Regions from separate parts of the Pseudomonas sp. LS1212 genome, predicted to be linked through region 3. Evidence: riboswitches for the same ligand, from Rfam matches in the RefSeq annotation. Region 3 holds a riboswitch; each other region holds the start of a gene.

Region 1 (2,254 bases), 2.2 Mb from region 3:
ATTTCCCTGCCGCGCTCTACCCGTGAAATGATCGGCCTGCGCGCTCCCGAAGTCGGGCGCGATGCGCTGCAATCCGGCGACCTGGTGTTTTTTGCCACCAACGGCGGGTCGCAGGTCAGCCATGCCGGTATCTACGTCGGCGAAGGGCGCTTTGTCCACGCGCCGGCCACTGGTGGTACGGTACGCCTGGATTACCTGTCCAATGCCTACTGGCAGAAGACCTACCTCAACGCCAAGCGCGTCCTGCAGCCGACCAGCCTGGCGCGTAACCCCTGACAAAGGGAGGCCGGCATGACCGCCCAAACGCTCTACCTGGACGACGCGCTGTACCACTACCTGCAGGACGTCTCGCTGCGCGAAACACCGCTGCTGCAACAATTGCGAGCCGAAACCCAGGCGATGCCCATGGCGCGTTGGCAGGTTGCGCCCGAACAGGGTCAGTTCCTGGCCTTGCTGGTGCGCTTGATCGGGGCGCAGCGGCTGCTTGAAGTCGGCACGTTCACCGGTTATAGCGCCCTGTGCATGGCTCAGGCGATGCCGGCGCAGGGGCGATTGATCTGCTGTGATCTTCCGGGAGACTACAACCAGACGGCCCTGCGTTATTGGCAGCAGGCGGGGGTGGCCGACAAGATCGATCTGCGCCTGGCGCCGGCATTGGACACCCTCGCACAACTGGAGGGGCAAGGTCAGGGCGGCAGTTTCGACCTGATCTTCATCGACGCCGACAAGGCCAACTACCCGGTTTATCTGGAATACGCCTTGCGTCTGCTGCGGGTTGGCGGCCTGGCCATTTTCGATAACACATTATGGAGCGGTCGGGTGCTGCAGAGCGAACCCGACAGCGCCGATACCCGGGCCATCCAGGCGCTCAATCGCGCCTTGAAGGATGACTCGCGCGTCGATCTTTCGCTCTTGCCACTGGGCGATGGCCTGACCCTGTGCCGTAAACGCTGAGCGTCACCGGGCAGCCGTTACCCGCCAGATTTTGTTGCCCACGTCATCGGCCACCAATAATTGACGCTCCATCCCCAACCCTCTAACCTTCGCGACTTGTTCCAGGTGCTCTGCAATCGTTTCGGTTGCCGGAGTGAAACAGGGAAGCCGGTGGGCGTGCATGGCGCGCGATTCCGGCGCTGCCCCCGCAACGGTAAATGAGTCAAGGTCGCGCAGTGGCCACTGGATGCGGTTCGGGTCCGGGAAGGCGTGTGACCTGGGTGTGCGCACCCCACTCATGAGCCCGGAGACCGGCCTGAAACATCCCACGGCATCACGCAGCCTGACGCGCGCCGGGCCCGATCCGGGCACGGCCGCCGCACGCTGCGTCTGCTTTGATCCATCCATCTGTCGCGCGGGTGAGAGCGGCATTGACGATTTCCTGCCACCAGGCCAGGGCTGGCGCCCCGTCTGTCGTGGTGCTTCGTCGATGCCGGCCATCTGCGCGTTAGCGGAGAGCTGCGATGACTGAAACCACCGAACGTGATGAGCGCCATGTGGCGCGCATGCTGCGCAAAAAGGCCGTGATCGACGAGCGCATTGCCAATGCGCCGAACGAGTGTGGGTTGTTGCTGGTATTGACCGGCAACGGCAAAGGCAAGAGCAGCTCCGCTTTCGGCATGCTCGCCCGGGCCATGGGCCACGGCATGCAATGTGGTGTCGTGCAATTCATCAAGGGCCGCACCAGCACCGGTGAAGAGCTGTTCTTCCGGCGCTTTCCAGAGCAGGTTCGCTTCCATGTCATGGGCGAGGGTTTCACCTGGGAAACCCAGGATCGCCAGCGCGATATCGCCGCGGCCGAAGCAGCCTGGGCGGTGGCCCGCCAGTTGCTGAGCGATCCGTCGATCAGTCTGGTGGTGCTCGACGAGCTGAACATCGCCCTCAAGCACGGCTACCTCGACCTCGATCAGGTGCTCGGCGACCTGCAGGCACGCCCACCCATGCAGCATGTGGTAGTGACCGGCCGCGCCGCCAAGCCCGAAATGATCGAACTGGCCGATACCGTCACGGAAATGGGCATGCTCAAGCACGCGTTCCAGGCCGGCATTCGTGCCCAGAAAGGCATCGAACTATGAGTGATGCGCGTCATTGCCCGGCGGTGTTGATCGCCGCGCCGGCTTCCGGCCAGGGCAAGACCACCGTGACCGCCGCACTGGCCCGCTTGCACCGTAACCAGGGGCGCAAGGTGCGGGTGTTCAAGTGCGGCCCGGACTTCCTCGACCCGATGATCCTCGAGCGCGCCAGTGGTGCGCCGGTGTAT
Region 2 (2,254 bases), 1.1 Mb from region 3:
GGCACCCACCTTTGAATTGGTGAAAGACTGGATCAAACAGGCTAAAGCTTTGGAAAAGATACTGTAGCCAAGGTGGGGTGACAAAAAGCGAAGTATTGCCCACCGTAACTGCCTAACAGTTACATCAGCCCGGACTGCCGACTATACTGTTCTTAGTTGGCAGCCGGTTATGCGGCACGTTAGTACGCGACGGTCCGCTTTGATCCCACACGCTCACTCCATTCATGCATTTTCTAGTTCTCGCTGGCGACGCCTAGAGTAGCTCTCTACGACGACGCGCCAGCGCCTGCTCGGCGGCTGAGCCGGCATAGCTTTCAAGGTTGCCACTATGGGTTTGCCGGACCACGGCGTTGTCGCGCCTTTGCTCATCCGTCAGGGATAACTCTTCTGCCCAGCGGGTGCGGTCAGGATCGTCTACGGGTTCAGGCAGGACAAGGGGCATGCTGTCCGGGTAGGGTGTCCGGCGACTGCCAGCGTGGGGCCTTGCAGGCTTCCTGCGGGCTAATGCCAGCTTCATGCGCTGCCTTGGGTAAAGCGAAGGCGAAGCGAATTGCAGCGTCTTTTTCGGACAGAACGTTGACTTGCGTGTTCACCTGCACATCGGCATCATCTTTGGGCATGGCTGGCATCAACCGGGCAAGGCAGTTGGTGTATCAGGTAGGTCGGGATCTTAAGTTCGTGAAACTGCTCGCGCGTGCCGACCGCCCCCTGCGGGCCGACCATCCACTCCAGCTGCACTGCCACCAGCTCCGGACGTTTGCCGATCACTGCCTCGAAGCTTGGATCGTTATCGGCCAGGCGTTCGACCTTGTCGTTCTGTGCCTTGTACTTGGCCAATACATCGTTGAACCACAACGAGGTGCCGACCAGCTTGTCGCCGAGCCCCAGGGCATAGAGCATTTCGGTGCCGGCCTGGCCGATGGTCACTGCACGGCCTGGTGCGTGCTGGAAGGTCAGCGTGCTGCCGCAGTTCTCTACAGTCAGGGGATAGTGGGTAGGGGCCGCATGGGCGAGGGCGGACAGACCCAGACCCGTGATGAGGGCGGCAAAGCGGGGCAGCAGCATGATGCAATCTCCATTTGAAGCGTACGCGGAGCGGGGGTGTACAGTCTGGAAACACATCATCGAACGCTGCCGCAGGAGCAGTGCAAGGCCGGTCACCGAGGTGACGCGCGCGGCAAGGATGTCCTTCCCGGACACCCCGCCGGTTAGTGATTTGCTTGGCCGGCAGGTCTCCTGACTGATGCGTCATCGCCTGGCTCCAGCCTTCCCGGAAGCAATCCCAGTGGCAGTTCAGGAGCAGGCTCAGCACCTACAGTTGCGGGGGCAGTTCCGTTTGATGCTGCATAAGCACCACGGATTCCCTATTAATCCCATTTGGAAACCGGCGGCGGCATGGTAGTCGATCATGCTGCCCAAGGGGGGCCCATGTGCGGATTAGAAGTATTTGAGCCGAGCGACATCGCGACCCTGGTTTAAACCGAACAGTGCAACGCTGACTATATAGAGTGCTTTCAGTAAGTAGCTGCAGAAGCTGCAAGAGCAGGGCTTGGCAACCGCCATCATTTTTGTCGTTGACAACGGTTTGAAACGCTGTAGAATTCGCCTCCCGCAACGAGAGATCGAAGCGAGTCAAGTGTTTGAAGTTAAACGAGAAAATCGAAAAACTTCTGAAAATAAACGCTTGACAGAGACAGAGGAAAGCGTAAAATGCGCACCTCGGTTGAGACGAAAGAATCAACCAACCGCTCTTTAACAACTGAATCAAGCAATTCGTGTGGGTGCTTGTGAGCTCAGACTGATAGTCAGAAAGATTATCAGCATCACAAGTGGCTACATGAGCAATCATATAGTTCATTTTGAGATTGCTGAGCCAAGTTTAGGGTTTTCTCAAAACCCAAGCAGTATTGAACTGAAGAGTTTGATCATGGCTCAGATTGAACGCTGGCGGCAGGCCTAACACATGCAAGTCGAGCGGCAGCACGGGTACTTGTACCTGGTGGCGAGCGGCGGACGGGTGAGTAATGCCTAGGAATCTGCCTGATAGTGGGGGATAACGTTCGGAAACGGACGCTAATACCGCATACGTCCTACGGGAGAAAGTGGGGGATCTTCGGACCTCACGCTATCAGATGAGCCTAGGTCGGATTAGCTAGTTGGTGGGGTAAAGGCTCACCAAGGCGACGATCCGTAACTGGTCTGAGAGGATGATCAGTCACACTGGAACTGAGACACGGTCCAGACTCCTACGGGA
Region 3 (2,254 bases):
CGGGAAGTTTGGCCAGTGTTTTCATTGGATGCCCTTGGCGGATGGCGGGCATGCAGGACGAGTACCTCGGTGCCAGGCACGAGGTCGCATTCGCCACCGGATCACCCCGCCCGGTTGTAGTGAGAATCTGTCCGAGGCAGGTCTCCTGGCTTGCTGTGTGCCGATCGCTTTCGATCGGCGAGCCCGACGCCTTCCCGCATCAGTGCAGTGGCATTGTCGGATCTTTCACGGCTTACAGTTGCGGGGGCAGCCGCGGCATTGGACCGCGTTCCCGTCTTAGCTCCGGCTTGAAGGCTGGAGAACCTCGAATGGGCAAGGCTACGCAGTGGTTGCGGGTTGGTCAATCGCATCTGTCGAGTTGATTGCGCGGCGGGGCTCCCTGTCCGGCGCACCTCGATCGGCGTAGCCGCTGCCGCCAGGCTGCGCTGGGGCCGCAAGGCCCCCTGGCAATCTCAAGATCCTGCGCCTGCTTCGCACGCGAGCGCAGCCTTCGGCAGCGGCTACAAAGGTGTGAACAGGCGCATACCCAAGCAACCAACACCCCACATGCCATTTGACGCCCCCCACCCACCCATGCTCTCCTACGCGGATTCGTTTGGGTGCCCTTCACAGGGTGAAACGGGAAACCGGTGCGTCAGGTGCTACTACACTACCTGGCAAGTCCGGCGCTGCCCCCGCAACGGTAAGCGAGAGAAGAATCAGATCCACTGTGCCAGCTGTCCGGCATGGGAAGGTGATTCTTGCAGGCTTGAGCAACACGCCAGCCCCTCGCAAGCCCGGAGACCGGCCCAGACCATACCTGACAAACCCGCGGTGGGCGGGCGCTGTTGATACCTCTGCGAGCTCGCGCGCAGGGGTTCTTCGCGCTTGGCCGCCTCGATCACCACAAGAGGGAAGCGCCATGCCCATCACTACCGCCAGCCACTCAGCCGTCGTCACGTCCACCCAGACCCAACGCCTGGTCGTCGCCATATGCGCCTCCGTGCTCGGCATCTGCCTGGTCTATTTCGCCGGTTTCTCGCACATCGAAGCCGTTCACAACGCCGCGCATGACACCCGTCACAGCGCCGCTTTCCCGTGCCATTGAGAACAGCCAACATGATCAAGCGCATTGCCCGGACTGCAGGCTTTACCGGCCTGCTCGCCGCCCTGCTGTTGACCCTGCTGCAAAGCTTCTGGGTCGTCCCGCTGATCCTGCAAGCGGAAACCTATGAAAATGCGGCCCCTGCCGTCGAAGCACACGAGCATGCCGACGGCGCTGCGGCCGGGCACAGCCACGATGCCGAAGCCTGGGCGCCGGAAGATGGCTGGCAGCGCCTACTTTCCACCACTGGCGGCAACCTGGTGGTCGCCGTCGGCTTCGCGCTGATGCTGGCCGCGCTGTATACCCTGCGTGCACCCGGCCGCACCTCCGAAGGCGTGCTGTGGGGGCTGGCCGGTTTCGCCGTGTTCTGCCTGGCGCCAAACCTGGGCTTGCCGCCGGAGCTGCCCGGCACTGCCGCTGCAGACCTGGCCCTGCGCCAAACCTGGTGGGTCGGGACTGCCGCTTCCACTGCCGTGGGCCTGGCGCTGATCGCGTTCGGCAAGAACTGGCTGCTCAAGGTCCTGGGCGCAGCGATTCTGGTGGTGCCGCATTTCATCGGCGCACCGCAGCCTGAAGTGCATGAAAGCCTGGCCCCCGAAGCGCTGGAATCGCAGTTCCAGATCGCATCCTTGCTGACCAATGCCGTGTTTTGGGTTGCACTGGGCCTGATCAGCGCCTGGCTGTTTCGTCGCAAAAGCCAGGCCTGATGAGCCTGGCCGGCCGTTCGCAGGTCCTGGTGGCCGGCTTCGGCTGCCAACGCGGTTGCTCGGCCAGCGAGCTGGGCGCCCTGCTTGACCGGACGTTGCTGCAATACCGGCTGCAGCGTTCGGCGCTGACCGGCCTTGCCAGCATCGACCTGAAATGTCAGGAGCCCGGGCTGCTGGCATTGGCCGAGCAACTCGGTTTGCCACTGGTGTTTTTCAGCTCGGCTGAACTGGCCCGCTTCGAGCCGCAACTCAACCATCGGTCTACCCTCGCCCATCGCCATACCGGTTGCTTCGGCATCGCCGAAAGCTGTGCGCTGGCGTTGGCCGAACAGCTGGGCGGCTGCTCAGCCGAACTGAAAGCACCGCGCTGCACATCTGCTCGCGCCACACTGGCATTGGCTGCTCCCCGGCAAAATATTCGATAATCTCCCTCTAGCACGCGTCGGCTACTTGAGTTTTTTTC

What was found. A riboswitch is a leader RNA that binds a small molecule or an ion and turns the genes downstream of it on or off. The one in region 3 is predicted to bind cobalamin.
Region 1: another riboswitch for cobalamin. It lies ahead of cobO (cob(I)yrinic acid a,c-diamide adenosyltransferase); the one in region 3 lies ahead of NVV94_RS10160 (CbtB-domain containing protein).
Region 2: another riboswitch for cobalamin. It lies ahead of NVV94_RS15400 (ABC transporter substrate-binding protein); the one in region 3 lies ahead of NVV94_RS10160 (CbtB-domain containing protein).

Annotation. Positions count from the first base shown of each region.
Region 1 covers NZ_CP102951.1:4,343,042-4,345,295, reverse strand. Annotated here, with positions in the region: gene NVV94_RS20230 (C40 family peptidase) at 1-276, shown strand, start outside; gene NVV94_RS20225 (class I SAM-dependent methyltransferase) at 292-954, shown strand; cobalamin riboswitch at 1,041-1,268, shown strand; gene cobO (cob(I)yrinic acid a,c-diamide adenosyltransferase) at 1,458-2,069, shown strand; gene NVV94_RS20215 (cobyrinate a,c-diamide synthase) at 2,066-2,254, shown strand, end outside.
Region 2 covers NZ_CP102951.1:3,300,183-3,302,436, reverse strand. Annotated here, with positions in the region: gene NVV94_RS15410 (DUF4332 domain-containing protein) at 1-67, shown strand, start outside; gene NVV94_RS15405 (hypothetical protein) at 254-517, opposite strand; partial or broken gene NVV94_RS15400 (ABC transporter substrate-binding protein) at 652-1,065, opposite strand; cobalamin riboswitch at 1,209-1,404, opposite strand; rRNA gene NVV94_RS15395 (16S ribosomal RNA) at 1,910-2,254, shown strand, end outside.
Region 3 covers NZ_CP102951.1:2,166,860-2,169,113, reverse strand. Annotated here, with positions in the region: gene cobW (cobalamin biosynthesis protein CobW) at 1-25, opposite strand, end outside; cobalamin riboswitch at 118-322, opposite strand; cobalamin riboswitch at 581-807, shown strand; gene NVV94_RS10160 (CbtB-domain containing protein) at 902-1,087, shown strand; gene NVV94_RS10155 (CbtA family protein) at 1,099-1,791, shown strand; gene NVV94_RS10150 (cobalamin biosynthesis protein) at 1,791-2,216, shown strand.